DNA from 4 places in the Mesorhizobium sp. P3_B5 genome. Region 1 is predicted to be linked to each of the others. Evidence: predicted binding sites of a transcription regulator. Region 1 holds the regulator's gene; each other region holds the start of a gene.
The links. The regulator LexA, encoded in region 1, represses DNA repair genes until DNA is damaged. The targets are predictions, from matches to a motif close to TGTTCNNNNTGTGTTCNG.
Positions count from the first base shown of each region.

Region 2: a site for LexA is predicted at 1,772-1,789, ahead of recA (recombinase RecA). Genes of this name have one in related genera too.
Region 3: a site for LexA is predicted at 2,620-2,637, ahead of AC1DVW_RS05040 (DNA recombination protein RmuC). Genes of this name have one in related genera too.
Region 4: a site for LexA is predicted at 2,505-2,522, ahead of dinB (DNA polymerase IV). Genes of this name have one in related genera too.

Region 1 covers NZ_JBFUGR010000005.1:432,422-440,150, forward strand. The annotation lists gene AC1DVW_RS16360 (ComEC/Rec2 family competence protein) at 1-1,581, shown strand, start outside; gene lexA (transcriptional repressor LexA) at 1,575-2,312, opposite strand; gene kynU (kynureninase) at 2,805-4,052, shown strand; gene AC1DVW_RS16375 (AMP-binding protein) at 4,068-5,693, opposite strand; gene AC1DVW_RS16380 (alpha/beta hydrolase) at 5,871-6,701, shown strand; gene AC1DVW_RS16385 (molybdopterin molybdotransferase MoeA) at 6,708-7,729, opposite strand, start outside.
Region 2 covers NZ_JBFUGR010000005.1:210,511-218,239, reverse strand. The annotation lists gene alaS (alanine--tRNA ligase) at 1-266, opposite strand, end outside; gene recA (recombinase RecA) at 547-1,647, opposite strand; gene AC1DVW_RS15230 (carbohydrate kinase family protein) at 1,931-2,875, shown strand; gene AC1DVW_RS15225 (pseudouridine-5'-phosphate glycosidase) at 2,925-3,842, shown strand; gene AC1DVW_RS15220 (TfoX/Sxy family protein) at 3,847-4,170, opposite strand; gene AC1DVW_RS15215 (GFA family protein) at 4,260-4,757, shown strand; gene sufA (Fe-S cluster assembly scaffold SufA) at 4,937-5,317, opposite strand; gene AC1DVW_RS15205 (SUF system Fe-S cluster assembly protein) at 5,423-5,815, opposite strand; gene AC1DVW_RS15200 (cysteine desulfurase) at 5,837-7,069, opposite strand; gene AC1DVW_RS15195 (hypothetical protein) at 7,091-7,705, opposite strand.
Region 3 covers NZ_JBFUGR010000002.1:13,954-21,682, forward strand. The annotation lists gene AC1DVW_RS05030 (cation diffusion facilitator family transporter) at 1-829, shown strand, start outside; gene AC1DVW_RS05035 (GFA family protein) at 897-1,301, shown strand; gene AC1DVW_RS05040 (DNA recombination protein RmuC) at 1,319-2,587, opposite strand; gene def (peptide deformylase) at 2,692-3,222, shown strand; gene AC1DVW_RS05050 (FitA-like ribbon-helix-helix domain-containing protein) at 3,335-3,595, shown strand; gene AC1DVW_RS05055 (PIN domain-containing protein) at 3,601-4,017, shown strand; gene fmt (methionyl-tRNA formyltransferase) at 4,062-5,015, shown strand; gene AC1DVW_RS05065 (GNAT family N-acetyltransferase) at 5,012-5,521, shown strand; gene truA (tRNA pseudouridine(38-40) synthase TruA) at 5,541-6,326, shown strand; gene AC1DVW_RS05075 (transporter) at 6,278-6,886, opposite strand; gene dapE (succinyl-diaminopimelate desuccinylase) at 6,889-7,729, opposite strand, start outside.
Region 4 covers NZ_JBFUGR010000001.1:517,932-525,660, reverse strand. The annotation lists gene AC1DVW_RS02550 (hypothetical protein) at 243-650, opposite strand; gene AC1DVW_RS02545 (hypothetical protein) at 906-1,718, opposite strand; gene AC1DVW_RS02540 (hypothetical protein) at 1,945-2,196, opposite strand; gene AC1DVW_RS02535 (hypothetical protein) at 2,313-2,480, opposite strand; gene dinB (DNA polymerase IV) at 2,582-3,823, shown strand; gene AC1DVW_RS02525 (hypothetical protein) at 4,202-5,392, opposite strand; gene AC1DVW_RS02520 (sensor histidine kinase) at 5,626-6,984, shown strand; gene AC1DVW_RS02515 (LuxR C-terminal-related transcriptional regulator) at 6,981-7,628, shown strand; gene AC1DVW_RS02510 (hypothetical protein) at 7,721-7,729, opposite strand, start outside.

The DNA.
Region 1 (7,729 bases):
GCGCGCGAGAACATTGCAGACCGTATCAGGGGCAAAATCGGCGGCGCAGAAGGTGAGATTGCCGCGGCACTGATTGTCGGCGTGCGTGCCGGCATCCCGGAAGAGATCAATGAGGCGATGCGGCGCACCGGCATCTATCACATCATCTCCATTTCCGGCCTTCACATGGCCTTGGTCGCCGGCACCATCATGGCGCTGCTGCGCGGCGCCTTTGCCCTGTTTCCGGATTTTTCCTCACACCGGCCGGTCAAGAAATATGCCGCGGCTGCCGCGCTCATTTCCATCGCTGCCTATCTCGTCATTTCAGGCGTCGTGGTTGCAGCCGAACGCAGCTTCATCATGCTGGCGGTGATGCTGATCGCCGTGCTGTTCGATCGGGCAGCACTCACCATGCGCAATCTGGCGATCTCAGCCATCGCCGTCATCCTGGTGTCGCCGCACGAAGTCGTCGGCCCGAGTTTCCAGATGTCCTTCGCCGCCACCGCGGCGCTGGTCGGCGCCTATGCCGGTTGGTCCGACTACCGCGAGGGCAAGGCAACGTCACCACCGCCTCGGCGCTCACTGCCAGCCTTCCTCAGTCGAAAATTCCTGCTGGCGACAGGCGGTCTGGCCATGACCTCGATCATCGCCGGCAGCGCCACCGCGCTGTTCGCCATATGGCATTTCCAGCGTGTGTCGCCGCTCAGCCTGTTCGCCAATCTGGCCATCATGCCGATCGTCTCCGTCGTCATGCTTTTGGCCGTGATCAGCGCCCTTGCGATGCCGTTTGGCGCCGATGGAATACCACTGTATTTGATGGGCAAGGGGCTGACGGCGATGATCGCCCTGTCGGCATGGATTTCGGAGCGCTCGCCGATCGATGCGGTCGGGTTGATCTCGCTCAAATCGGTGTTTCTGACGACCATCGCGCTGATCATCGCCACCATGGCGACGACATGGCTTCGGCTGGCAGCACTGCCATTTGCACTCGCAGGCCTGCTGACGATTTCCGACACACGCACGCCCGACGTGCTGATTTCCGAGGACGCCCATCTGGTTGCGCTGCCGATTGGCGGCGGTGAGCTGGCCCTCAACCGGGCGCGTTCGAACGAATTCACGACCGACAACTGGAAGCGCGCCCTAAAGTCCGAAACCATCGTCGAGCCCGAGACGTTCGACAACAGCAGCGAACAATTCGATATTGCCGACCCGACCGAATTGCCGCCAGGCTCGCCCTTCTATTGCAAAGCCGGGCTGTGCCTTGCACGGCATCCCTCCGGCGCGATCGTCGCCTATGTCGAAGACCGCAAGAACGCGTGGAAAGCCTGCTCTTTCGCGACCCTGATTGTCATCGACGACGCCACCGCCTATGACCCTTGCCGCGATCCGCTGGTCCTTGTCGTCAACAAACGACAACTTGCCCGTTCGGGCAGCGCAGCCATCTTCTTCGATCCGCAATCGGCGACCAGGCCGGCAGAGATCGACTTTGCCGTCGACAAGCCATACCGCCCCTGGCACGTCCAACGAAAATTCTCTCGCGAAGCGAGGGGGCTACCGCCCTACAAGAAGCCCGAAAAATCAGCCGTCAAGCCGGCTCAGTAACGGCGGATCAGCCCGACCAACTTGCCTTGCACCTTGACCCGGTCCGGGCCGAAAATGCGGGTCTCATAGGCCGGATTGGCGGCCTCGAGCGCGATCGAGGCGCCCTTGCGGCGGAACCGCTTCAGCGTCGCTTCCTCGTCATCGACCAGCGCCACGATGATCTCGCCCGGGCTGGCGGTATCGGCGTTGCGGATGATGACCGTGTCGCCGTCGAAAATGCCGGCCTCGATCATCGAATCGCCCTTCACCTCCAGTGCATAGTGTTCGCCGCCCATGATCATGTCCGGTGGCACCGAGATCGAATGCGTCTGGTGCTGGATGGCGTCGATCGGCACACCGGCGGCAATGCGTCCCATCACCGGGATCGACACGGCGGCGACCACATCGTCGTCATTGCCGGCCGAAGGCATGCGCGAAGGCGCTGGCTTGATTTGCCGCCCGAGGCCGCCTTGTCCAAGACTGCCCTGGATAACGCTCGGCGAGAATTTGCGCGCTGCGTTGAGGCCGGGCGCGATCGAGTCCGGCAGCCGCAGCACTTCCAGGGCGCGGGCACGGTTGGGTAGCCGGCGAATGAAGCCGCGTTCTTCCAGCGCCGTGATCAGCCGGTGAATGCCTGACTTGGAGGCAAGGTCCAGCGCTTCCTTCATCTCGTCGAACGACGGCGGAATGCCGCTCTCCTTCAGTCGCTCATGGATGAACATCAGAAGTTCATGTTGCTTGCGCGTCAGCATGGCGGCCCCCAAGGGTTTCGAACCAGAGATTTCGAACCAGAATCAGAAAAACAAACACAGAACAAACACTATCTGTTCCAGTTGTGTTCCGCAACCGTTTAAAGTTTAATGAATATGTTAGGGCTCTGGAAACGATACCGCCGCGCCAACGGCACCGCCGCGCTTTCACCGGTTCGCGCCTCATCGCCTTGATTCTGCTTCCGTTTGCCGCCTCTGGGTTCCCAAAAGGCGGCATTGGAATCGGCCGTCAGTCGGCAAAGATGGCGGGCAATTGCAGCCATATCGACGGGGCGATTTGGTTAATGCACCGTGAACGAAACGAAGTCAAAACGCCAACCTTGGGCAGGTTTGGCTCCTGATTTTCAGCACCTGGTCGGACAGCTTGTCATCGGTGGAACCTTGCCGCGCGATGCCAGGTGGTGGAAAAGCGCTGGTGACCGATGGATGCCGTCGTTCCGGCGTTGCGTCGAATGTTGGGGGAGCAGACAAACCATGACAGGAATTCCCGATCTGGCGGCCATCGAGGCGATGGATGCCGCGGATCCGCTGCGCGCCATGCGCGACCGCTTTGTGCTGCCGCAAGGAGTGATCTATCTCGACGGCAATTCGCTGGGGGCTGCCTCGCATGCCGCTTTCGACGAGTTGCGCAAGGCGGCGACCGAGGAATGGGCGCATGACCTGATCCGCGCCTGGAACACGGCCGGCTGGTTCGACATGCCGCTCGAGCTCGGTGACCAGCTTGGGCGCCTGATCGGCGCCGCCGCCGGCCAGACGGTGGTCTGTGACACGACCTCGGTCAACATTTACAAGCTGCTGCACGCCGCGATGGCCATGCGGCCGGAGCGGCCGGTCATCGTCGCCGAGGGTGACAGTTTTCCGACCGACCTCTACATGGCCGAAGGCGTGGTCTCGACGCGAAAGAACACTCAGCTGCGCCTTTCGGGTTTCGACGCGCCTGATATCGAAGAGCTGATCGACGAACGCACCTCCGTGGTGCTGGTCAACCACGTCAACTACAAGTCGGGCGAGCTGCGCGACATGCCGGCGCTGACGCGCAAGGCTCAGGATGCCGGTGCGCTGATCGTCTGGGATCTCTGCCACACCGCCGGTGCGATGCCAGTCGAACTGGACAAGGCAAACGCCGACTTCGCTGTCGGCTGCACCTACAAATACCTGAATGGCGGCCCGGGCGCCCCTGCCTTCATCTATGCGGCCGAGCGCCATCTGGCCGACATCCAGCAGCCGCTCACCGGCTGGTGGGGCCATGCAAGGCCCTTCGCCTTCGAGCCGGGCTATGCCGCCGGCATTGGCATCCGCCGCTTTCTGTGCGGCACGCAACCGGTGCTGTCGATGCGCACGCTGAAGGGCGCGCTCGACATCTGGAGCGATGTCGACATGACGGCGGTGCGAAGCAAGAGCATTGCGCTGGCCGACCTGTTCATCGAACTCGTCGAGGCCAAGTGCAGCGCTTACGGGCTGACGCTGGAAAGCACCCGCGACGGCAATAAACGCGGCAGCCAGATTTCGTTCGCGCACGAGCATGGCTACCAGATCATGCGGGCGCTGATCGAGCGTGGCGTGATCGGCGATTTCCGCGCGCCCTCGACCATGCGCTTCGGCTTCACCCCGCTCTATGTCGGTTATGCCGATGTCTGGCAGGCGGTCGAGGTGCTCGAAGACATCCTGCGCAGCGGCGCCTGGAAGGACGCGCGCTTCGCCGTCAAGACGGCTGTCACCTGATCGGGAGCGCTGGTATCAAACGCCTTTCGGCGCGCGCAGCCGGAAGCGCTGGATCTTGCCGGTCTGCGTCTTGGGCAAGGCGTCGACGAATTTCACCGAGCGCGGGTATTTGTAAGGCGCGATCGTTGCCTTGACGTGGTCCTGCAGGCGTTTGACGGTTTCCTGGTTTGCTGAGACGCCTTGCACCAGCACGATATGGGCTTCGACGATCTGGCCGCGTTCGATATCTTCGGCGCCGATCACCGCGCATTCGGCGACGTCGGCATGCGAAAGCAGCGCCGCCTCGACCTCCGGCCCGGCAATGTTGTACCCGGCGCTGACGATCATGTCGTCGGAGCGGGCAGCAAAGTGGAAGAAACCGTCTTCATCCTGCAGAAAGGTGTCGCCGGTGAGGTTCCAGCCGTCGCGGACATACTCCTTCTGCCTGATATCGGCCATGTAGCGGCAACCTGTGGGGCCGCGCACCGCCAACCTGCCTGTCGTGCCGCGCGGCACCTCGCGCATCTCGTCGTCGACGATGCGCGCCTCATAACCGCCAACGGGTTTTCCGGTTGAAGCCGGTTTCATGTCACCAAAACGGTTGGAGATGAAGATGTGCAGCATTTCGGTGGCGCCGATGCCGTCGAGGATCGGCTTGCCGGTCTTCTGCGTCCATTCCTCGAAAACCGGCGCCGGCAACGTCTCGCCGGCCGAAACGGCGACGCGCAGCGACGACAGGTCGGCGCCTTCATCCATCGCCTTCAGCATCGCCCGATAGGCGGTCGGCGCGGTGAACGAGATGGTCGCCCTGTAGGTCTCGATGATGTTGACCATGTTGGGCGGCGTCGCCTGTTCGAGCAAGGTCGCGGCGGCGCCGAAGCGCAGCGGGAAGATGGCGAGCCCGCCAAGGCCGAAGGTGAAGGCGAGCGGCGGTGAGCCGACAAAGATATCGTCCGGCGTCACCTCGAGGATTTCGCGCGCATAGGCGTCGGCGATGATCAGCAGGTCGCGGTGAAAATGCATCGTCGCTTTCGGCACGCCGGTCGTGCCGGAGGTGAAGCCGAGCAGGGCGACGTCGTCGCGGCCGGTCTTCACCGCGGCAAAAACGACCGGCTTGTCGAGCGCCGCGCGATCGAGTTCGGCATCATGGTTGGCGGTGCCGTCGAAGCCCACGACCTGCTTCAGGAACTGGCTGTCCCTGGCGCAAGCCGCCATCTCGTCCATCAGCCTGACATCGCACAGCGCCAGGGTTATCTCCGCCTTGTCGACGATCTTGGCCAACTCGCCGGCGCGCAGCATCGGCATGGTGTTGACGACGACCGCACCCGCCTTGGTGGCGGCCAGCCAGCAGGCGACCATGGCCGGATTGTTGGCCGAGCGGATCAGCACCCGGTTGCCCGGCCTGACGCCAAAATTCTCGACCAGCGCGTGCGCCAGACGGTTCGTCCAGTCGGACAGTTCCTTGTAGGTGCGGCGGCGGCCATTGCCGATCAGCGCGGTATGGTCGCCAAGGCCTTTTTCGACCAGCCTGTCGGTCAGTTCGACCCCGGCATTGAGAAAATCGGGATAGGCAAAGCCGTCGAGCAGGAAGTTTGGCCATTGCTCCTGCGGCGGAAGATTGTCGCGGGTAAATGTGTCGGTATGGGCTGTCGGTCCAAGCATTTCGCGGCTGTGTCCCCACCTGCTTTGTGACCATGGCGTGCGTTGCCTGGACAGGCAACATCGCATCTGCCGAAAATTGTTTCAAGCCTAAAGGTTTTCGCCTCGAAGCATTGACGGCGCCCCGCGCCATGCTCATTGCTACGTTGCAAAAGCCACATCGCCAGGGGGAGGGCGCCAGTGCTCGAACATCACATTGCCGATTGGGACAACGCCTATGCCAACGGCGCCAACATCGCCGGCAGCGACCGCTGGCCCGCGGCATGGGACGAGCCTGCGCAGGCCTTTCGCGACGCTCTTTCGGCCAAGGGCAGGGCGCAGCTCGACATTGTCTACGGCGATAACTCACGCAACCGACTCGATCTCTTCTTACCCAATGCCGCGCCCAGGGGGCTCGTTGTGTTCATCCATGGCGGCTACTGGATGACGTTCGACAAGAGTACCTGGTCGCACCTCGCCAATGGCGCTGTCGGTCACGGCTATGCGGTGGCAATGCCGTCCTACACGCTCTGCCCCGACATACGCATCGGCGGCATCGCCAGCGAAGTCGGCGCGGCGATCGGCAAGGCGGCGGCGCTGGTCGAAGGGCCGTTGATGTTGACCGGGCATTCCGCCGGCGGCCATCTGGCCAGCCGGATGGTGACGACAACCACGCCTCTGGCGGTCGATGTCGCGCGGCGCATTCGCCATGTCGTATCGATCTCGGGTGTGCACGATCTGCGCCCGATCATGCGCACCGGCATGAACCAGACGCTGGCGATCGAAGAGGCCGAGGCGCTGACGGAAAGCCCGGCGCTGCTGCGGCCGATGCACAAGGCCCGCCTGACCTGTTGGGTCGGCGGTGGCGAGCGCGCCGAGTTCCTGCGCCAGAGTGCGCTGCTGGCCAATATCTGGACCGGCCTCGGTGCCGCGACCAGCTCGGTGGTCGAGCCTGACCGGCATCATTTCAACATCATCGACGGTTTGGTCGATCCGGACCATCCTCTGACCCGGACCTTGATCGCGGAGTAGAGAAGCTCAGCGCAGCATCAGCACGCTGCAGGTGGCGCCCACAGCGGCGGCAGGGGCGAACGGTTCGCGCACGATCAGCCCGTTGGCGTCGGCCAGCATTCGCAGCATCGAGGAATCCTGGATGCCGAACGGCGTCGCCACCAGCGCACCTGCGTCTTCCCTGACGACGGCCCGCACATAGTCCTGCCTGAGATCGTTGGCCGGCATCGCGGCGCCAAGTTTTGCGTCGCGTATATCCTGGCGATGGCTGCGGCCGCCGAGCCGCGCCAGCAGCGGCTTCAGGAACAGCTGCGAGCAGACCAGGCTCGCCACCGGATTGCCGGGCAGGCCGATGCACCTGATGTCGCCCAGCCGCCCAAACATCAGCGGCTTGCCCGGGCGCATGGCGATCTTCCAGAAATCGAGCGTCATGCCTTCGCCGGTCAGCACGTCATGGACGAGGTCGTGGTCGCCGACCGAGGCGCCGCCCAGCGTAACGATGACGTCTACGCCCGCCGCGACCGCCTTTTTCACCAGCGCCGCGATGGCGTCCTTGCGGTCGGCCGCAATGCCGAGGTCGAGCGCGCGGGCGCCGACCGACTGGGCGGCGGCGGCGACGCCATAGGCATTGGACGAAATGATCTGGTCGGGACCGAGCGTGCTGCCCGGTGGCAGCAACTCGTCGCCGGTGGCGATGATGGCGACAAGCGGCCGTTTGACCACGCTGACCGTTGGATGGTTGGCCGATGCCGCCAGCGACAACGCTGCCGGATCGAGCAGGCGGCCCTTTTCCAGCAGGACATCGCCCTTGGAAAAATCGAGGCCGAGCCGGCGAATGTTGCGTTCCGCCGCCGTCGGTTCGGTGACTTCGATGCCGCCGTCACCGAGATCCCGGACATTTTCCTGGATGACGATGGTGTCGGCGCCTTCAGGCAAAGGCGCGCCGGTGAAGATACGCACCGCCTGCTTCGGGCCGACAATGCCGTCAAAGCCGCGCCCGGCGGGCGCAACGCCGATCACCGAAAGCCGCGCCGGAACTGAACCGGCAT
Region 2 (7,729 bases), 220 kb from region 1:
AAGGTCAGATGGCGCGCGGTGTAACCGACATTGTCGAGGTCGTTGTGCTTGCCGCCGGCGCGAACGCTCTTTTGGGCGGTCGAGGCGCGCGAATAGGGCCGCTTCTCGAGACCGGTGAAGACGTTCTTGAACTGCACCATGCCGGCATTGGTGAACATCAGTGTCGGATCGTTGCGCGGCACCAGCGGGCTCGACGCGACGATCTCGTGACCCTCCTTGCGGAAGTAGTCGAGAAATGTCGACCGGATCTCGTTCACGCCACTCATGAATGCTGCCTTTTCTAGGAGAGCCGCCGGTCGGCCCGGCGGAAAATAGATTTTTGCCCTTGGAGGACGGACTTGGCCTTTTAGCGGTCACACCGCAGCCTGTCCAGAAACACGGGATTGGTCCAAATCGCGGCTTTGCGGGCCAGTCGAACCAGCCCTGCCTCGCCGCCAAAACACAAAACCGCCGGCTTCAAGGCCGGCGGTTTGAAACACACTGATACGCAAACTCAATCGGGATACGCGAACTCAAGAAGAAACTCAGGCGGACATTGCCCGCATCCTACATGGCGCCGGATTCTTCCTCGAAGCCGTCGTCTTCGCCACGCTCAGGGCCGCCATTTTCGAGGAATTTCTCGGCGATCAGCCCGGCATTTTGCCGCAGCGCCAACTCGATCTCGCGTGCCGTGTCGGGATTGTCGCGCAGGAACAGTTTTGCATTCTCGCGGCCCTGGCCGAGACGCTGCGAATTGTAGGAGAACCAGGCGCCGGATTTCTCGACCACGCCGGCCTTGACGCCGAGATCGACCAGCTCACCGGTCTTGGACACGCCCTCACCATACATGATGTCGAATTCGACCACCTTGAAGGGCGGCGCCAGCTTGTTCTTGACCACCTTGACGCGGGTCTGGTTGCCGACGACCTCGTCGCGGTCCTTGACCGAACCGATGCGGCGGATGTCGAGGCGCACCGAAGCGTAGAATTTCAGCGCGTTGCCGCCGGTCGTGGTTTCCGGCGAACCGAACATGACGCCGATCTTCATGCGGATCTGGTTGATGAAGATGACCATGGTGTTGGAGCGCGAGATCGAGGCGGTCAGCTTGCGCARCGCCTGGCTCATCAATCGCGCTTGAAGACCGGGCAGCGAATCGCCCATCTCACCCTCGATTTCAGCGCGCGGCGTCAGCGCCGCCACCGAATCGACCACCAGCACGTCGATGGCGCCGGAGCGGACCAGCGTGTCGCAGATTTCCAGCGCCTGCTCACCGGTGTCGGGCTGCGAGATCAGCAGATTTTCGAGATCGACGCCCAGCTTGCGGGCATAGACCGGATCAAGCGCGTGTTCGGCGTCGACGAAGGCGCAGATGCCACCCTTCTTCTGGGCTTCGGCCACCGTGTGCAGGGCCAGCGTCGTCTTGCCCGAGCTTTCCGGCCCATAAATCTCGACGATGCGGCCGCGCGGCAGGCCACCGACGCCAAGCGCGATATCGAGGCCAAGCGAACCCGTGGGCACAGTCTCGATCTCGACGACCTGCTCGTTGGCGCCGAGCCGCATGATCGAGCCCTTGCCGAAGGCACGCTCGATTTGCGACAGCGCCGCATCCAGAGCCTTTGATTTGTCCACCGCTTTGTCCTCTACAAGCCGCAAAGAATTCTGAGCCATGATACATCACCCCTTGGTCGTCAATGAAGGCCGGACAATCCGTAATCCCTGTCGAGTTTGTACCTTTTTTGTTCTCGTTTGGCAAGGGGTATCAAATGTCTGAAAAACAATCGATTTCCGGATTTGTTCTATTTTTGTTTCACATTTCGGTTTGGCGACGCGTCCGGCATGAATCGAGGCCGGTTGCTTGTTTTGCCCTGCCGAATCGCTGCCTTGATCGCGAAGCTCCTGTCCGACAGCCTAGCGCTTGTCCGCGACGAATAACAAAGGTCATATCGCCTTCATGGTGAAATCCGCAAAGATACTGGCCGTTGGCGGCGCCCATATCGACCGGCGCGGCCAGGTTGCCGGCCCGTATGTGCCGGCAGCGTCCAATCCAGGCACGATGCGCGAGGATGTCGGCGGCGGCGTCTTCAACGCGCTGCGCAGCATCGTGCGGCGCGGCGTCTCGGCTTCGCTGCTTTCGGTGCGTGGCGGCGATGCGGCCGCAGACACGGTGTCTTCGGCCATCGCCAAGGCTGGCATTGCCGATCTGTCGGCGGTATTCCTCGACCGCACGACGCCAAGCTACACGGCGCTGCTCGACCGCGACGGCGAGCTGATCGTCGGCTTTGCCGACATGGCGTTGTATGATCTGGCATTTCCCAAGCAGATCCGCCGCTCCAAGGTGCGCGAGGTAATCGCTGCCGCCGATGCGATCCTGTGCGATGCAAACCTGCCGTCGACTGCACTGGAGCGCCTGGTGGGGCTCGCAGATGGCAAGCCGGTGTTTGCCATCGCCATCTCGCCGGCCAAGGTGGTGCGGCTGATGCCGGTGCTCGGCGGGCTGGCGTTGCTGTTCATGAACCGCCGCGAGGCGATAGTGCTGGCCGGGGCAAACACCGATGCCACGGAGCGAGGCCTGGGCGACGGCCTGAGGGGCGTCGGCCTCAAGAGCGGCGTGGTGACGGCGGGCGATGGTCCGGTGCTGGGCTTCGACGAAGCCGGCCTGTTCTCCATTGCACCACCTGCGCCCAGAAAAATCGCCGACGTCACCGGCGCGGGCGATGCGCTGGCGGGAGCAACGGTCGCCGCGCTGCTGCGCGGCCTGCCATTGCGAGAAGCGCTGCGCGAAGGCGTTGCGGCGGCGACGCTCGCCATCGAAAGTGCCGACGCAGTGCCGGCCTTCACGGCGGCCAGCTTTGCCGAAGCGCTGGCCCTTGTGCCGGATGTGCAGGAAATGGCATGAGACCGGCGAATTCTTGTTGCTGGAGCGCCGCTCCAGATCGGAGACCATCATGACACCGGAAAACGCCCGCCCCTTCATCGACATCCACCCGCCGGTGGCGCAGGCGCTGGCCGCTGGGCGCCCGGTGGTGGCGCTGGAAAGCACCATCATCACCCATGGCATGCCCTATCCCGACAATGGCGCCATGGCAGCCAATGTCGAAAAGATCATTGCCGATGGCGGCGCGGTTCCGGCGACGATCGCCGTGGTTGCCGGCCGCATCAAGATCGGCCTGTCCGACGGCGAGCGCGAGTCGCTCGCGATGACCGGTGACGCCATGAAGCTGTCGCGCGCCGACCTCGGCTTCGCGGTCGCCGAGGAACGCACCGGCGGCACCACGGTCGCGGCAACCATGATCGCGGCGCATATGGTCGGCATAAAAGTGTTTGCCACCGGTGGCATCGGCGGCGTGCACAAGGGCGCCGAAAAAAGCTTCGATATCTCCGCCGATCTCGACGAGCTGGCGCGCACGCCGGTCATCGTCGTCTCGGCCGGCGCCAAGGCGATCCTCGACATCGAAAAGACGCTGGAAGTGCTGGAAACGCGTGGCGTGCCGGTGGTCGGCCATGGCTGCGAGACGATGCCTGCCTTCTGGTCGCGCCATTCGCCTTTCCGCGCGCCGCTGACCTTGCATGGCGCCGACGCGATCGCGCAATTCTACAAGACTCGGGCTGCGCTTGGCCTCAGTGGCGGCATGCTGATCGCCAATCCGGTGCCTGAAAACCACGAAATCCCAGCCGAAGAGATGGCCGGCTACATCGAGGCGGCGCAGAAGGCAGCCGAAGCGCTGAACGTGACCGGCAAGGCGGTGACGCCGTTCCTGCTGGGAAAAATCCTCGAACTCACCGGCGGCAGGAGCCTGAAGACCAATATCGCGCTGGTCGAAAACAATGCGCGGCTGGCGGCCAAGATCGCGAAAGCCCTCTAGGCGATTACTTCCCGGCGCGCCATCCGGCCTCATAGGCCCGACGCGCCCAGACCGTCATCTCGTCGGGATCGTCGAAGGCGCTGTCGGGAATGCTCCAGTAGGGCATCGAGACCAGCTTGCCGTGCCTTGAGCCGGTATAGGTCCATTGCTGGCAGCCGGCGGCTTCAAAGTCGGGGGCACTTTCCGCATCGGCCTTCAGCTTCAATTCGCCACGCAGCACGATGGCGACGATGACGCCGTCGAAATAGATGCCCTTGCCGCCGAACAGTCTTCGGATGCTGACCGGGCCAAGGCTGTCGAAAAGTTCGGTTATGCGTTCATTGTCCATGCCGCGATCATGTCACCGGGATTTGGCCTTGTCATTGCCGCAACTAAAACCATGCTGACAGGTTGAAGCTAATTCGTTGGAGTTTTGCCATGCCGCTTCTGCTCAAAGGGTCCTGCCGCTGCGATGCCGTCCATTTCGAGATGGAAAGCCATACGCCGGTGCCGTTCATGCTGTGCTACTGCTCGATCTGCCGCAAGCAGCAGGGCGGCGGCGGCTTCGCCATCAATCTCGGCGCCGACTACAAAACGCTGAAGATCAAGGGCAAGCGCAGCCTCGGCGTCTACAAGGCCGAGATCGAGGATGACGAGCATCCCACATGCGAGATTTCGACTGGCGAGCGCAATTTCTGCAGGAAATGCGGCTCGGCGCTGTGGCTCTACGATCCGACCTGGCCGGATCTGGTCCATCCTTTTGCGTCAGCGATCGACACGGACCTGCCCGAACCGCCTGAAAAGGTTCACATCATGCTGAAATACAAGGCGACTTGGGTCGAGCCGGTGATCGGCAAGGGTGACAAGGTTTTCGACGTCTACCCGGAGGAATCCATCGCCGACTGGCACAAACGAACGGGGATGTGGGTGGAATAGTGTCCTTCACCCGTTTACGGGGAGGTGAGGAGTGGTCCGCGTAGCGGACGAAAAGCCAATTGCTTGGCTTTTCGAATGACGAACGCCGGCAGGGGGCGGCGCTAGCTCTGGAGACGCTGGCGCTGCCCCTCATCCGGCCCTTCGGGCCACCTTCTCCCCGTAAACGGGGCGAAGGAAGCTCAAGCCGACTCGCGCGCCTCGGCCAAAGCCTTCAGATCGGCCGGCTTCAGTTCGACGGATTCGCCGCAGCCGCAGGCCGAGCTCTGGTTCGGGTTGTGGAAGGTGAAGCCGGTGCGTAGCGTCGTCTGCTCGAAATCCATCTCGGTGCCGAACAGGAAAAGCGCGGCTTCCGGCGCGACATAGACATGCGCGCCGTCGCGTTCGATGTGGTCGTCCTTGGTGTTCGGCTCGGTCACCAGATCGACCGTGTATTCCATGCCGGCGCAGCCGCCCTTCTTGATGCCGAGGCGAATGCCATGCGCGTTGTCGCGCGTGGCGACGATCTCGCGCACCCGGTCGGCAGCCTTTTCGGTCATCGTGATGACGGCGAAGCGTCCCATTCTTTTTCCTCTTCCATTCCATGCAGGTTCAAGGCCTGCCGAATGATTCCTCACCTAAAATGGTGAAGTTTTACCACTGGCGCAAGTGCGCCAGCCTTGGTCTGCCTAGTACCAGCCCACCGCCACCTGCGCCTCTTCCGACATGCGGTCGGGCGACCATGGCGGGTCGAAGGTCATGTTGACCTCGACGCCGGAAACGCCTTCGACGGCGCCGACGGCGTTCTCCACCCAACCGGGCATCTCCCCGGCCACCGGGCAGCCGGGCGCGGTCAGCGTCATGTCGATCTTGACCGAACGGTCGTCCTCGATGTCGATCCTGTAGATCAGGCCGAGTTCATAGATGTCGGCCGGGATTTCCGGGTCGTAGACCGTCTTCAGCGCCGAGACGATGTCGTCGGTCAGCCGCGCCAGTTCGTCGGCGGGAATGGCCGAGGCGGAAACCAGCGGATTGATCGCTGGTTCCGGCGCGGTCTCGGTGGTGTGGCTCGCATCATCCATGGTCGTCATCCAAAGAACTTGTCACCCGAAGAATTTGCGCGCTTTCTCAAGCGCTTCGGCCAAAGCATCGACTTCGGCCCTGGTATTATACATGCCGAACGATGCCCTGCATGTGGAGGTTACGCCAAAGCGTTTCAACAGCGGCTGGGCGCAATGGGTGCCGGCGCGTACCGCCACGCCCTGCCTGTCTATCACCATCGACACGTCATGGGCATGAATACCCTGCAATTCGAAGGAAATGATGGCGCCTTTGCCGGGTGCATCGCCGAAGATGCGCAGCGAGTTGATCGCCCGCAGCCGCTCATGCGCATAGGTCTTGAGATCGGCCTCATGCGCGGCGATGCGCTCGCGTCCGATTTTTTCCATGTATTCCAGCGCTGCACCCAGGCCGATCGCCTGGACGATCGGCGGCGTGCCGGCCTCGAAGCGGTGCGGCGGGTCGTTGTAGGTGACGATATCTTCCGTCACCTCCTCGATCATCTCGCCGCCACCCATGAAGGGGCGCATCCCCTGCAGAATGTCCTTCTTGCCGTAGAGCACGCCGATGCCGGAGGGGCCATAGACCTTGTGGCCGGTGAAGACGAAGAAGTCGCAGTCGAGATCCTGCACGTCGATCGGCATGTGCACAGCGCTCTGGCTGCCGTCGACGAGCACGGGAATGCCACGGGCATGGGCGATGCGCACGATCTCCTTGATCGGCGTCACCGTGCCCAGCGCATTCGACATATGGGTGATGGCGACGAGCTTGGTCTTGTCGGTCAGGCGCTTTTCGAATTCCTCGATATGGAAGGCGCCGAGGTCGTCGACCGGCACCCAGACCAGCTTGGCGCCCTGGCGTTCACGGATGAAATGCCACGGCACGATGTTGGAGTGGTGCTCCATGATCGACAGCACGATCTCGTCGCCCTCGCCGATGTTGGGCATGCCATAGCCGTAAGCGACCGTGTTGATGGCCGCGGTCGTGTTCGAGGTGAAGACGATGTTGTCGGTGCTCGGCGCGTTGAGGAAACGGCGCACCGTCTCACGCGCCTTCTCATAGGCGTCGGTTGCGGCGTTGGACAGGAAATGCAGGCCGCGATGGACGTTGGCGTATTCCTGGGAATAGGCGTGCTGAATCGTATCCAGCACCACCTGCGGCTTCTGTGCCGACGCGCCATTGTCGAGGTAGACGAGCGGTTTGCCGTAGACTTCGCGCGACAGGATAGGGAAGTCGCGGCGGATCGCCTCGACGTCGTAGGGGGTGGTTGAGCTCATATCATCCAAAGCTAACTCCGATCACACGCGTAATATCATGGCAAAGGCAGTCGGGACGGAAATGCCTGCTCCGTCAATCCACGACCAGGAAAGGACGAAAATGAAGCTGGTGAGGGCAATGCAGATGCCGGTCAAAAAAGCCTGCGGCCAAGGCAGTCTGCCTCCGTAGCGCGCGGCGACCACACCCGTCAGGACGAAAACCCCTGCAAGGGGATCGAAATCCCCCATCCAGCCACCCAAAACTCGGTTCAGATAGAACCATTTGTAGGTCGTTGAGCCGAGCGGAGCGATGAGGAGCGTTATGATCTGAACAACGTATATCAGGAGCAACCAGGAGAGGACCGATTTGGCTGTCCCCGAACCCTTCAGCAGGCGAACCATGCCCAACAGAACAAGTCCCACGATAAAAAAGTGCAACGGAGCGGCCCAACCAGCCCACCGCACGATCGCTGGAAGGCCGTCCAGACTATCAGAAACGGGCATCGAGGCGGTCGACTGGTAAAGCGAGAACTGCAGTGCATGGGCATATGCGGAGAGCCCTACAACAGCCAATGCAATTGCCAGCCAAGGCAGCAACCGCCCAAGCCCGCGTTCATATGATGTCGAAGTATCTACCCGATCCATCGTTTCGACCATCATCCTCCTGAGGATGACGCCCTG
Region 3 (7,729 bases), on a different contig from region 1:
CGACACCGGCAATGGCGGCCTGCTGCTCTACGGCATGCACCGCGCCGCGCGTCCGCCGGACCGCACGCATCCGCTCGGTCATGGTCGCGAGCTCTACTTCTGGAGTTTCATTGTTGCACTGCTGGTCTTCGCGCTCGGCGCCGGCGTGTCGTTCTACGAAGGCGTGATCCACATGCTGGCGCCCGAGCCGGTCGCCAATGCCATGGTGAACTACATCGTGCTTGGCCTGTCGTTCCTTTTCGAAGGCAGTTCCTGGTGGGTGGCGCTGAAGGAGTTCCGCAAGCAGAAGGGCAGGCAGGGCTGGCTGCGAGCGGTGCAATCGAGCAAGGACCCCAGCGTCTACACCGTGCTGTTCGAGGACAGTGCGGCCCTTCTCGGCCTGATCGTCGCTTTTGCCGGCATACTGGCGGCGGAGCTGCTGGGGATGCCGCAACTCGACGGCGCGGCCTCGATCGGCATCGCTCTGATCCTCGGCGCCACCGCGATCTTCCTGGCGCGTGAAAGCAAGAGCCTGCTGTTGGGCGAACCGGCGTCGCCCGAGGTGCAGAAACAAGTGCTGGCCATCGCCCAGCAAGACCCGGCGGTGCAGCGGGCGAACGGCGTGCTGACGTTGCATATGGGTCCCCGGGAAATCGTCGCCGGCCTGAGCATCGAGTTCGAGGATCATTTGGCGGCGCCCGAGATCGAGGCCTGCGTCGAGCGCATCGAAGCCCGGCTGAAAAAGGAAATGCCCGAGATAACCCGGCTGTTCGTCAAGCCGCAGACGACCGGAACCTGGGAGCGGCGGCGCAAGGCGGTTGAGGCAGCGGCCGGAGAGGCTCTGGACTAGCCGCCGGCCATTGCCTGACGACCCCGCCGCGCTAAGATTACAGGACGGATTTCGGGAGGAAACCAGGATGAAGATCGACGGCGGTTGCCATTGCGGCGCCATCACTTATGAGGCGGAGGTCGACCCGCAAAAGACCTCTATCTGTCATTGCACGGATTGCCAGCAACTGACCGGCACGGCCTTTCGCGTCACCGTTCCCGCGCCTGAGAGCCGGTACCGGATTACCAGGGGCACGCCCAAGGTCTATATCAAGACGGGGTCGAGCGGCGCCAAGCGCGCGCAGGGCTTTTGCGGCGACTGCGGTTCGCATCTCTACGCGACGTCGGTTGGCGACGGGCCGAAGGTGTATGGGATCAGAGCGGGGACCGCGCGGCAGCGCGAGGATCTGGTCCCGACACAACAGAAGTGGCACCGGTCGGCGCTGCACTGGCTTCCGGAATTCGAGGGGATCAGCGTCGTGGAGGAGCAGTAGTCCCGCGCGGCATCTTCTCAGTCGTCGCCTTCGACGACCCGTAGCCTGAGCTGCCCGGTCTTGGAATCGGCGACGCGCGTTTCGGCTTTCGCTACCGCCGGCCGTGCAATCTGGGCCGTGCCTGCATCACCTTCGCCAGGCTGCACGCCGAACTCCAGCGCCTCGATCTTCTGGCCGCGCTTGGTCACCTTCGACGTCGACACCAGAATGTCGTCGATGTCCTTGGCCGACTGGGTGAAATGCGTCTGCAGCCGGCGCACCCGCTCGTCGACGCGCGCGACATCCTCCATCAGCCGGATCACCTCGCCCTGGATCAGATGCGCCTGCTCGCGCATGCGGGCATCCTTGAGGATCGCCTGGATGACCTGGATCGACAGCATCAAAAGCGACGGCGAAACGATGATGACGCGGGCGCGGTGCGCCTTCTGGATAAGCGCATCGAAATTCTCGTGGATTTCGGCGAACACCGATTCCGACGGCACGAACATGAAGGCGGTGTCCTGCGTCTCGCCCTGGATCAGGTATTTTTCCGAGATATCGCGGACATGGATCTCGATGTCGCGGCGGAAGGCCTGCGCGGCCACCTTCTGTAGATCGGCGCCATCGGCGGCGCGGATGGCGTTCCAGGCCTCCAGCGGAAATTTTGCGTCGATGGCCAGCGACGGCGCGCCGTTCGGCATCTTCACCAGGCAGTCGGGCCGGCTGCCATTCGACAGCGTCGCCTGGAACTCGTAGGCGCCCATCGGCAGGCCGTCGGCGACGATCGCCTCCATGCGCGACTGGCCGAAGGCGCCGCGCGTCTGCTTGTTGGACAAGATCGCCTGCAACTGCACGACCTGGCCGGCGAGCGACTGGATGTTGCCTTGCGCGGTGTCGATCACCGCCAGCCGCTCCTGCAGTTTGGCCAGGCTCTCATGCGTCGATTTCGTCTGCTCGGTCATGGTCTGGCCGAGGCGGCCGGTCATCGCGTCGAGGCGCTGTCCGATCGACTGGTTGAGCTCGGCCTGTCTTGCCCCGAACACGTCGGCGATGGCGCCCATGCGGCCCTGCATCTCGTTCTGGCTTTGCAGGATGCCGGCCATCCGCGCCTCGGCGTCGCGGGCATGGTCGGCTGCCTCCGCGGCGGCGATGGTCCGCGCCTTGGCCGACCGCCACAGCGCAACGACCAGTGCCAGAAACAGGCCTAGAAACAGCATCGCCCCGAACGCCAGCGCATGACCGAGCGTGATCGTCGTGGCGCCGAGCCGGGCAACAGGCTCGGAAAGGATTGATGTCAGATCATTCATTTGGGCAGCATAGATGATTCGGCCCGCCGGCACAGATCAAAACGTGAACGACACCGCAAGCGCCCCGGTTGACGCTTTTCGCGCGAGGTCTTAGGTGAGAAAGCATGTCGATCAAGCCGCTTATCATCCTTCCCGATCCCGTCCTGCGCCAGCTTTCCAAGCCGGTCGAGCGCGTCGACGGCGCCTTGCGCAAACTGGCCGGCGACATGCTGGACACCATGTATGACGCGCCCGGCATCGGCCTTGCGGCAATCCAGATCGGCGAACCGCTGCGCATGCTGGTGATCGACCTTGCCAAGGAAGACGAGACACCGGCGCCGCATGTCTTCATCAATCCCGAAATCCTCGAAAGCGCCGACCAGCGCTCGGTCTATGAGGAAGGCTGTCTGTCGATCCCGGACTATTATGCCGAGGTCGAGCGGCCGGCGGCCGTGCGGGTGAAATATTTCGACCGCGACGGCAAGTCGCAGGAACTCGAAGCCGAAGGGCTGATGGCGACCTGCCTGCAGCATGAGATCGACCACCTCAATGGCGTGCTGTTCATCGACCACATCTCGAAGCTGAAGCGCGACATGGTGGTGAAGAAGTTCAAGAAGCTCGCCAGGGACAAGGTGCCAGGCAAGCTGGTGGGATAGGGCTTTGCCCGTGTGCCGACTAGCCGTCAGCCTCAGCTGCTCTGGTCTACAAACCTTCGATTGAAAATGTCGGCCTGCCGTGATATCAATGATATCAAACAGAGAGATGCCAATGGGTGACATGCTGATCCGTGGGATCAATCCGGAATTGAAACGGCGACTTGAGGAAAGTGCGCGGCTGAACAGGCGCAGCCTTTCCGAGGAAGCGGTCGTTTTGATCCAGAAGGGTTTTGCAACACAGCGTGCCGGCACTGAAAAAGCCGGGGATCGCCTCTATTCCCTCGTTGGCGATGATAGTTTCACCGACGACGAAATTCAGGAGATAACGAAGTCGCGAAGCGAGGCCGACCGTGGACCGCCTGATTTCCGTTGACCGGAATGATCGTACTGGACACAAACGTCATCTCGGACGTGCTGGCCCGGCAGCGAAGCCAAAACGTTCTCGCCTGGTTGAATGACCAAGAACCGGCGACACTTTTTCTTTCCACCATTGTTTTTGCAGAGCTCTATTTCGGAGCGTACCTCGTCCAGGAGGCCGTACGCCGGGATGGCCTTCTGCAGAGCATATCCAGGATCAGGGGCGAATTCTCTGGCCGAATTCTGCCTTTCGGGGATGTCCCTGCGGAACAGTATGGCCGCATTACCGCCGCAAGACGGCTGGCTGGCAGACCTGTTGAAACCAAGGACGCCATGATCGCCGCAATCTGCATGGTGCATGACGCCACGCTTGCCACGCGCAATGTTCGCGACTTCGACGGACTTGACCTGAAGCTGGTAAACCCGTTTGAAGCCTGAGCCGACTTAACAGCGCAGGCACAAAGCAAGGTCCCGGAAGAAAAATGCCCCTTCGCGTCGTCTTCATGGGTACGCCTGAATTCTCCGTGCCGACGCTGCGGGCGATTGCCGAGGCCGGGCACGCGATCGTTGCCGTCTACACCCAGCCGCCGCGTGCCGCTGGTCGCCGAGGGCTGGAGCTGACACCATCGCCGGTGCAGCGCGAGGCGGAACGGCTTGATATCGAGGTGCGGACGCCGGTGTCGCTGAAAGGCGAGGCTGAGCAGCAGGCCTTCAGCACCTTGCAGGCTGATGTCGCCGTGGTCGTCGCCTATGGATTGCTGTTGCCCAACGCCATTCTCGAAGCGCCACGGCTCGCTTGCCTGAACGGCCACGCCTCGCTGTTGCCGCGCTGGCGGGGTGCCGCCCCCATCCAGCGCGCCATCATGGCTGGCGACACCGAGACCGGCATGATGGTGATGCGAATGGAAGCGGGTCTGGACACCGGTCCGGTGGCAATGGTTGAAAAGTGCGCCATCGAACCCGATATGACGGCCGGCGAGCTGCACGACAGTTTGATGAGCATTGGCGCCGCGCTGATGGTAGAAGCGCTGGCGCAGTTGGCGACAAATTGTCTGACATTTACCCTACAGGCGACTGTGGGGGTGACCTACGCCCGAAAAATAGATAAATCGGAGACGCGCATAGACTGGACGCGGCCTGCGGGCGAAGTCCACAATCACATTCGCGGCCTGTCGCCCTTTCCCGGCGCATGGTGCGAAACTGAAATTGGTGGCCGCACAGAACGGCTGAAACTGCTTCGCTCGACGCTTTCGGATGGCCTGTCGCTTTCTGGGGATTTGGGCGAGTCGGGAGGAATTCTCGATGACCGGCTGACGGTCGCCTGCGGGACAGGCGCCATCAGGTTGGTCGAAGTTCAACGCGCGGGCGGAAGGCCCATTGCCGTGCAGGAGTTTCTGCGCGGAGCCAAGCTCGAAAAAGGAATGAAATTCTCATGAGCATGATGTCGATACGCGCGGCGATGCCGCGGGATCGCGAGGCGATCCGCCTCGTCGAGGAACACGCATTCGGCCAGCAGGCGGAGGCCGGGCTGGTCGACGCGCTGGTCACCGGCGGCGATGCCGTCGTTGAACTGGTGGCGGAAGAAGACGGCCAGGTGGTCGGCCACATCCTGTTTTCCAGGCTGTTCGTCCAGAACGGTGGCAAGCAGTTTGCAGCCGTGGCGCTGGCGCCTTTGGCGGTCGAGCCGTCTTTCCATGGCTCGGGCATTGGCGGCGCGCTGATCCGCGAGGCGCATATCCGCCTCAAGGATGCCGGCGAGACGCTGGCCGTGGTGCTCGGCGACCCCGCCTATTATGGCCGCTTCGGCTACACCCATGCGCGCGCCGAAAAGTTCGACAGCGAGTATCAGGGCGAAGCGCTGCAGGCGTTGACCTGGGGCGAGGCGCCCGAGGCCGGCAGGCTGGTCTACGCCTCGGCCTTCAGCTCCGCTCTCGCCGCCTAGGCGAGAGCAACCGCAGGGCATGCCGCGTTTTCGCCTCGACGTCGAATATGACGGCAGTCTTTTTGCCGGCTGGCAGCGCCAGGCCGACCAGCCCACGGTGCAGCAGGCGATAGAGCAGGCGATAGAGAGCTTCTGCGGCGAGCAGGTCTCGTTGCGCGGCGCCGGCCGCACCGATGCCGGCGTCCACGCCACCGGCCAGGTGGCGCATGTCGACCTCGTCAAGGCGTGGCCGAACGACAAGGTGCGCGACGCCCTCAACGCCCATCTGCAGATGGCCGGTGCCCGCATTGCCATCCTCAGGGCAGCCGCCGTGCCGGATGGTTTCGACGCACGGTTCTCGGCCGTCGCTCGCCACTATCTCTACCGCATCGTCAATCGCCGCGCGCCGGCGGCGCTCGACAAGGGCAAGGTGTGGTGGGTACCGAAGCGCCTCGACGCCGCTGCCATGCACGAAGCGGCAAAGCTGCTGCTCGGACGGCATGATTTCACCACCTTCCGTTCGACCCAGTGCCAGGCCGACAGCCCGATCCGCACACTCGACCGCCTGGATGTCAGCCGGGTCGACGACGTGATCGAAGTCAGGGCCTCCGCGCGCTCGTTCCTGCACAATCAGGTGCGCTCGATGGTCGGCTCGCTGAAACGCGTCGGCGAAGGGGGCTGGACCATTGCCGATCTCAAGGCTGCGCTCGAAGCGCACGATCGCGCCGCTTGCGGCCAGGTGGCGCCGCCCGACGGGCTTTTTCTCATCGGTGTCGATTATCCGGAGACGGACACATCCGGCATGGAAATGCCGAGCAGCATCTGAAGCGCGTAGGACACAAGCTGCGACGCGACAAACATGCCCAAAAAGACGGCGCTGCCAACTGCCGCGCCCTTGCCGATGACCGCATTGGTCATCCGCCAGATCAGCACCTGCGAGAACACAAACAGCGCCAGCATCATCAGCAGGACGAATTGGTCGGTGAAGGGCACAAAGAGGCTGAGCAACGCTGACGGCAGCGACACCCAGGCAGCAATTGCCATCGCCCAATTGTAGGCGACGACATAATGGACGAAGCGCCCGCCAATGCCGACGCGCGGTGCGACCAAGGCAAGCCCGACAAGCGGCAGTACCCAGCCGCCGATCTCGACGGTCGCAAGACGCGTGAGCATGCCGAAGCGCCCCGCTATGGCCTCGGGATCGGCGATCACATTGGCGATGCCGACCCAGCCAACGATCAGCGCCGGCGCCGCCACGACAATGGCGAAAAAGGAATTCCAGAAACCGTCCGCCGAAAGATCGAGCAGCCGCAATCCGTCGGCCTTGCCGAGCATCAGCCGCCAGGCGCCGATTAGAGATGCGTAGGTTTCATCCGCCGAAAGCATGATTACGCCACGCCTCGCTCGAACCAGTCTTCGATGAAGCGCAGGTAGATCTGCGTCAGCGTCTCGAGGTCGGCAAGCGCGACGCGTTCGTCGACCATGTGCATGGTCTTGCCGACCAGCCCGAACTCGACCACCGGGCAATAGTCCTTGATGAAACGCGCGTCCGAGGTGCCGCCGGAAGTGGACAGCGCGGGGTCCTTGCCGACCGCCGACTTGATCGAGCCACGCAGCGTGTCGATGAGCTTGTCGTCGCGCGTCAGGAAGACATGGCTCGGCCGGTCGCGCCAGACAAGCTCATAGTCGAGCGGCGTCTTGGCCGTCCGGTACTTCTTGCGCCTGGACGCATGGTCGAGGCGGTTGTGGATTTCCGTCTGCACGGTCTCGGCGGTCCATGTGTCGTTGAAGCGGATGTTGAAGGTGGCCGTCGCCTTCGCCGCGATCACATTGGTGGCCGGATTGCCGACATCGATCGAGGTCACCTCCAGATTGGTCGGCTGGAAGTCTTTTGTCCCCTTGTCGAAGACCGGGTGCAGCAAGGCGTCGACCAGGCTCATCAGCCCGCGCACCGGGTTGTCGGCAAGCTGCGGATAGGCGACGTGGCCCTGGCGGCCGTTGACGGTGATGCTGCCGGACAGCGAGCCGCGGCGGCCGATCTTGATCATGTCGCCGAGCGCGTCCGGGTTGGTCGGCTCGCCGACGATCGCGGCATCCCACTTTTCGCCCTTGCCGGCCGCCCATTCGAGCAGCTTCGTCGTGCCGTTGATGGCCGGGCCTTCCTCGTCGCCGGTGATCAGCAGCGAGACCGAACCCTTGGGGCCGCCCTTTTGCTCGACATGGCGCGCC
Region 4 (7,729 bases), on a different contig from region 1:
GGCAACGTCATCCCACACCGTCCAGGTACCGGACGGCTCCGGGCGACAGCGAAATCTCGGTTGGCGATCTTCCATAAGGAGAAACGGCCGGCACGCCCGTTGGTTCGGTCCGGCATGGCGACGTGGTTAACGCTGTTCACGCGATCGGTGCGGCCGCCACGAGCAAGGATTGGCCCGCGCCTCCGAGGGAAGCGCGGGGTTGACAGTTCCGGCCACGCGTCGTGGCGTGGCGGGCAGTGGCCTCAGTGCGAGGCCGCCCGCACTCCCGAGGCCGAGCGCTCCGCCTCGGACGAGAAGACCACGACGGCGAAGATCAGCACGGCAGCGGCGACGATGAGCGAGCCGCCTGCGACGATCGGCTCAAGCGCCGGATTGCCCTGCAGCATCAGGTACAGAGCCGGCAACATCACCACGATGCCAAGCGTGTAGAGGCCGTAGTGGATCATGGCGAGCTTGCGCTCGGCCTTTGCCGGATTGAGCGCGTAGTAGCCGCCGAAGATGGCACTGGTTACCCATCCCAGCAGGTTGATGTGCGCGTGCGCCGGGAAGGCGCCGTGATCGCCCGAGATCGCCATCTGCAGACCGGCGGCGATGCCCAGAATGAGAAACACGATGGCCGTTTTGAAGAAGAGTTCGGAAACCTTAGGCATTTCTTGTCCTCCCAATGCCGTTAAAACCCCGACATCGGGAAGCCTATATCAGCAAATGCAGATACTCCATGCCGTACCGAGGGTTAGCAGCGCCTTTCCCCTTAATGATCGCATGCAGGAACATTGACGCCGGAGGAACAACGCGCCCCACTGCCAGCCGGGGGAGATTGGCAGTACCAACATGCCGTCAAAAAAAGCCGCCGGGCGAACCCGGCGGCTTGATCGTCGACTGAGTCGTTTCAACCGCGATCGGCTTTACGGCGCCGGAGCCAGCTTGGCGGCCATCTGGTCGATCTTGTCGGCCAGCACGCCGTTAGCCCAGTCCGTCACCTCGGTGTCGACGGGCTTGTTGGCCATGTCGGCAAGGGCTGTGTCGAGCGACGGGATGTCGGCAGCAGCTGCGTCGGCTTCATCCTGCGCCGTTTGTGCCGCCGCTTCGGCATCGGCGATTGCTTGCTCCTGATCTGCGATCTGCGCTTCCAGATCCGCGATCTGTGCGTCCTTGTCGGGCGTAATAGCTGGGTCAAGCGCATTCGCTAAAGCGAGCTTCGCGTTCAGATCGGCTATCTTGGCATTGGCCTCAGTCGCCGCCGCAGCCGCCGCCGCAGCCGCCGCATCTGCCGCGGTCTGAGCGTTCTTGGCTACTGCCGACTGTGTCACGAAAGCCTGCACGCCAGCGAACTTCTTGCTCTTGGAATTCATATAGGCGTTGATGTTGCGTTGCAGCGAGTGCAACCGGCCGAGCTTGGCGTTGATATTCTTTTCCTTGGGCACAGAGGCGGTCTGCTCAGTGTCGTCGACGCTTGCAACAGCCTCGGCTTTGGCCACCTGCCCCTTGGCTGACGCCGACTTGCCGTGCGAACCGCTGTTGCCGGATTTGCCGCCGGCGTTGCCGTTTCCACCGCCATTACCATTGCCGTTGCCGCCGCCGTGACCGTTGCCGCCGCCGTGGCCACCACCGTTGCCGCCAGCACCAGCCAGGGCCGGAGATGCCAGCAGCGCGAACGCTGCGAGCGCTGCAAAAAGGGTCTTTCGGGATGTCATGATATCTCCTCCGGGAATCGCCACCGCCGCCAACCGATATGCAGAGGAATATGAGAAATCGCTAATGCCATAGGTAAACTTTAGATAAATGTGGTTTCAATGCGCGAGCGAAGTGGCCGGCGGCGGACGATCCGAATCGAAAAACCGTCGTAACCCTTTGAAATTCCTGGGTGATATGAATAGCCGGGAGGGGTTTGGGCCATTTGGAACGCAAAGGTCCTACACCGATCAGACTATGGTCCTAGCGGCCTCAGTTTGGCCGCGACCAGGGCGCCCACGAAATGTCGGCCCCGGCCTGTTCGTCGAACAACACCGCGCAGCCGCACTCCAGCGCCACTGCCGACAGCGCATTCGCTGCCGCTTCATCCGAGGAGACGAAATCCCCGGTCAGCACCCGCAATTCTTCCACCGCCCTGGCCATCGACACAACCCGCCCGGCAGAGCGGTCGCTTGTGCAGGCTGCGACGACGCAAACAAGATCGATCATTTCAAAGTGGCCCATGTCAGGCCTCCCGCAAAACAGCGTCCCGTCGGCACTATCAACGCGGCTGCGATCGACAATGTTCCCGCAGGAGGGATCCGTGCGAGCCTGTCGGAGTGGACATGCGGCACCCGCGTTCAGGCTTTGTGGTGGTCTTCCAGGGCATTGCGCAGAGCGACGATCTCGTTGCGCGGCGGTTCGCACGGCATCTGCACACCCGGAAGGATGAGGTGAACGCCGACCTCGTCGCCTTTCATCAAGGGCTGATTGCCCGGCGCCGCGCCAGTCAAGGTGCGGCGCCGCATCTCCGCTTGACATAGGGCACGATTTGTTCTGTATTTGTTCTGCAAAACACCCCTCAAAATAGACGCGGCTAATGCTGCAGCGCCGCAAGGAAACGGTCGGGATGGAACCCACCATTCTCCATGCGGATCTCGACGCCTTCTATGCCTCGGTCGAGCAACTGCTCGACCCCTCGCTCAGGGGCAAGCCGATCGCCGTCGGCGGCGGCGTTGTGCTCGCCGCCTCCTACGAGGCCAGGGTTTTTGGCGTGCGCGGCGGCATGCCTGGACGGCGCGCCCGGCAGCTCTGCCCGCAGTTGATCTTCGTTGGCGGCCATTTCAGCGACTACCAGCGGCTCGGCGACGCGGCAATAAAAGTGCTCGACGATTTTACGCCGCTGGTCGAGCGCATTTCCATCGACGAGGCCTTTGCCGATGTCGCCGGCTGCACGCATCTGTTCGGCTCGCCGGCCGAGATCGCCGCCACGATACGCCACCGGGTGCGGCAAGAACTCGGCCTGCCGATCTCGATCGGCGTGGCCCGCACCAAGCACCTGGCCAAGATCGCTTCGCAAGTGGCAAAACCTGACGGGCTGGTGGTGGTCGATCCCGCCGGCGAACTTGCCTTCCTGCATGATTTGCCGGTCGGTCTGATGTGGGGCGTCGGCCCGGCCACCAAAGCGCGGCTGGCCGAGATCGGCGTCGAGACCATTGGCCAATTGGCGAAGACGCACAGCGGCGCGCTGGAGCGACTGCTCGGGCCTGCCGCCGGCGAAAAGCTTGCCGCGCTGGCGTGGAACCGCGACCCGCGAAAACTGGTGACGCATCGGCGGGCGCATTCGGCCGGGGCGCAATCGGCGCTCGGCAGGAAACCGGCCGAGGCCGATGTGTTCGTCCCTGTTCTGCTGCATCTGGCCGACCGAGTCGCCAGCCGGCTCAGAGCCAAAGCGCGGCCCGGTCGCACGGTGACGGTGCGAGTCCGCTTTGCCGACCTCAGCGCCGTGACCCGCTCGGTGACCCTCGATCAGCCGATTTCGGCAACGCTGATGCTGGCCGAGATCGCCGAGGAGCTGGTGCGCGGCGTGCTTGCCGCCTACCCCGGGGAAAAGACCATTTCACTGCTGGCGATCTCGGTATCGCATCTGGAGGAGAGTGCCGAGCTGCAGCTCGAACTGCCGCTCGGCCTTGCCGACGACAAGCAGAGACCCGGCACCAAAAAGGGCCTGGCGCGCTTTGGCGCCGACCGCGCCGTCGACAAGATCCGCCTGCGCTTTGGCAAACAGGCGGTCGGTTACGGCACGGTGGCGCTGGAAGCGGCGCGTTCCGTGCCCGATGCTTTCAGGGAACTAGCCGAGAAGGAACTGTGATAGGGGCATGCCGGACTTGGTCGCCGGCGCGGTGAGGTTGACTGCACCGAGCCATCTGGCATTATCGTGTTGCGTTGGAGGGTGGGAACCCATGAAGAAGACCTATTCAAAACCCGTGCTTGTCAAAAAAGGCAAGCTTTCGCAGGTTACGGCGGAAAACGGGACGAATTCGCAGCGCTAAACGGCGGCGAACAGCTGTTTTGAGTCGGCTTGCGAGTGGTGTCTCGCGAAACGCTTCTAGGCACGAGCGGTGTGATAGCGCCGCACGCCATTGGAGAATAGGAAAATGAAGAAGGCCTATTCAAAGCCGGTGCTGGTCAAAAAGGGCAAGCTCTCGCAGGTCACGGCGAACGGCAACAACTCGATCAACGTGTAAGCTCAGCGGGCAACCACCAGGTCGTCGAGCACGAGTTGCCAATAGTGCTTGGTGGAAAGACGCACGCGTGTCACTTGCGCGAGCATCGGGGCATAGTGAACGGGCGTCAGCGCCGACAAAATGACGGCATCGCTGGCAATCAGCCGGTCGCCAAGCCAGCTCTCCACCAAGGCAACCTCCCCTTCGGACTTTAACCACGCCGCGGTCAGAAGCACGGAGTGAAAGCCGAAAGGCTTTTCGCTGCCGAACTCGGCCGGGTGGCCGCTGCTGGTGTAGCAAGAGTAGTCTCCGGAGACATTGCCGTTGACATAGCCCTCGGCCTCCTTGAGGTAATCACGCGAAATCGCATTCAGGTTGAACCAGTCGAACCCGGCATAGCCGGACGGCACCTTGCGGAACTCGCGCGGGGTGACATCGTCGAAGCCGATCGTCTGCAAGGGCGCTGTGTTGTCGAAGGCGGGGGTTTCGGGTGAGAGCAGGCCGAGATCGGTCGGATAGGGTGACAGGGCCAGCCTGCGCGCAAAACCGCGACCGGCGACGTCGATGGTGTCGGCGTCATCGGGGAGATCGAAGCGGAAGTCGGCTGCATCGGCAAGCGGATGCACGGCCAGCACCTGCCCGTTCTTCTCCACCGACACGGTCGCCGCTGCCGCCACGCGCCCGCTGAGGCGCCGTATCGGGAAAAGACCGACCGGCCGCAGCATCGCTTCGCTGACCATTCCCGTGGGCGAGCCCGGCAGCGGCTGAAAGTGCTGCGACTGGACCTCGTTGGCGCTGCTGGCGCGCCAGCCGGGCGGCACCGAAACCGTGAACCGGTAAATGCCGGGCAAATGGATGGGCGCCTTGCGATGTTTCCTCGACACAGGAAAATTGGCGAAGCCGCTGCGGTTGGTCCGAGCCTGAGACGCAAAGCGGCCACTGCCGTCGTGCAGCCTGACCATGACGCCGGCCATGGGCCGGTCGCCGAGCCCGTAGCTGCCATCGCGATCGACATCGAAATAGACGAAGGACGAGTGGTTAAGGTTGCCGCGACTGCTCGACCAATCCTGGCGCACGGCGTAGTCGTTCGCCGGATTCTCACGATACCGGGCCTTGCGACGGCGACGCATCTGCCGCCAGAACCAGGCGAGAAGCGCCAAAATGGCGGCGAGCCCGACGACGACCGTTGTTTCGACCAGATAGGGGTCACGCACCGTTGTCGGCCTCTTTGCAAATCTCGCGCAACGAGCCTTGGCATATATCGATTCAGACTGTTTGTAGAGCCGTCGTCGCGCTTCGGCGGCCGAGGGGCGCGATGGCGCCGGACTAAAGTCCAGCCCGGCCAAGACAAAGGCAGATGTCACAAACGCCGTTCTGCCTCTATAACAAGCACAGATGAGGATGGATCGCACGATTGCTTGAGGATTTCTTACGGCGTTGGAGCAAGCTGTCGCTTGCGTTGCAGTTCCTCGTTGCCGGCGGCGTTGGCCTGCTGGCGGTGATGCTGGTGGTCGGCCTGTGGGTGACATCGCAGATCCGGCAAGGCGTCACCCGCAACTCCGCCGCCACCACGGCGCTCTATGTCGACAGCGTGATTGCGCCACTGCTGCCGGACATGCGCAAGAGCCGCGAGCTCAGCGACAGCGTCAAGCGGGCGCTCGACGAGACGCTCGACCAGGGCGCGCTCGGCAAGCGGCTGGCCTCGTTCAAGCTGTGGCGGCGCGATGGCACCATACTCTACGCCAAGGATACGACGCTGATCGGCAAGGTGTACGAGCCGAATGCCAACCTGGTCGCCGCCTTTGGCGGCAATGTCGTGGCTCAGTACAACAATCTCGACGACGATGCCGAAAGCCGGGACGAGCAAAGAACGGCGACTGGACCGCTGCTCGAAATCTACAATCCGGTGCGCGAACCGTGGTCGGGCGAAGTCGTCGCCGTCTCGGAGATCTACGAGGTCGCTGAGGACTTCGAAACGACGCTGAATGTTGCCCTGTGGCAAAGCTGGCTGGTGGTGGCCGGCGCCACGGCGGCGGCGCTTGCGCTCTTGTCCGGCATCGTCTTTCGCGGCAGCCGCACCATCGAGACGCAGCGCACGGCGCTCGAAGCAAAGGTCGCAGAACTGCAGGCACTGCTGTCGCAGAACTCGACGCTGCGCCAACGCGTGCAGCACGCCTCGCGCCGTGCCACGGCCATCAACGAGCGCTATCTGAGGCGCATCGGCGCCGATCTCCATGACGGGCCGGCCCAGCTCGTGGCGCTGGCGGCGCTGCGCGTGGGCAGCCCCTTGCTGCTCGACCCCGCCGCCTCGGCCGAACAGCGCCAGGCCGAGGTTGCCGGCATCCACAACACGCTTGGCGAGGCGATGAGCGAGATACGCGGCATCTGCAACGGGCTGGTGCTGCCGCAGATTGAGTCCGCGGCCGTACCGGACATATTGCGGCTGGCCGTCGCCGAGCACGAACGGCGGACCGGGACCTCGGTTTCGCTGACGCTTCCTTCCCGCTTGCCTGAACTCGGCCCGTCGGAGAAGATCAGCATCTATCGTTTCGTCCAGGAGGGGTTGAACAACGCCTTCCGCCATGGAAAAGGCAGGAACCAGGCGGTGAAAGCCGGGATCAAAGCCGGCAAGCTTTTCGTTGAAGTGCTGGATGGCGGGCCGGGCTTCGATCCGGCAAGGACCGAAGGTCTTGGGCTCGCCGGCCTGAGGGAGCGGATCGAAAGCATTGGCGGGCATTTCGAAACACTGTCAGGGCCGCAAGGCACACGATTGGTAATCACACTGTCCGTCGAGGAGCAACCGTGACCGGTGTCATCCGCATAGCCATCGTCGACGATCATCCGATGTTTCGCGAGGGCGTCGCGCGCAGCCTTGGCGAAATCGGCGGCTTTGAACTGGTTGGCGAAGGCGCCAGCGCCGAGGATGCCGAAAGGCTGGTCCAGGCCGTGGCACCCGATATCCTGCTGCTCGACATCAGCATGCCGGGCGGCGGCCTTGTCGCCGCAGCGAACATCCTGGCGCGGTCCTCCGGCCAGAAGATCGTGATGCTGACCGTGTCGGAGGCCAATGCCGACATTGCCCAGGCGCTCAATGCCGGCGTGCGCGGCTATGTTCTGAAAGGCGTCGGCTCGAAAATGCTGGCCGAAATCCTGCATAACGTCGCCGCAGGCGAAAGCTACGTTTCGCCGACGCTGTCGGCCCGGCTGTTGTCCGGCCTGCTGCAGCCGGCCAGCAGCAAACCCGATCCGATCCGCCAGCTCACCAGCCGCGAGGCGGAGATCCTGCGCCTGGTAGCGGAAGGCTTGAGCAACAAGGAAGTCGCGACGCGCTTGGCGCTGCAGGAAAAGACGATCAAGCACCACATGACGCGGGTGTTGGCCAAGCTCAATGTCCGCAACCGGACCGAAGCGGCACTTCTGATGCATGAGGCGCGGGACCGCACCGGCTGAGGGCCGGGTTTCGAGCCGGGGACCACGACAAGGCACCCGCGCGGCTGAGACGAGACGCGAGCGACTGTTGAATTGCCGCACTCTGCGTGGCCTCACAATCC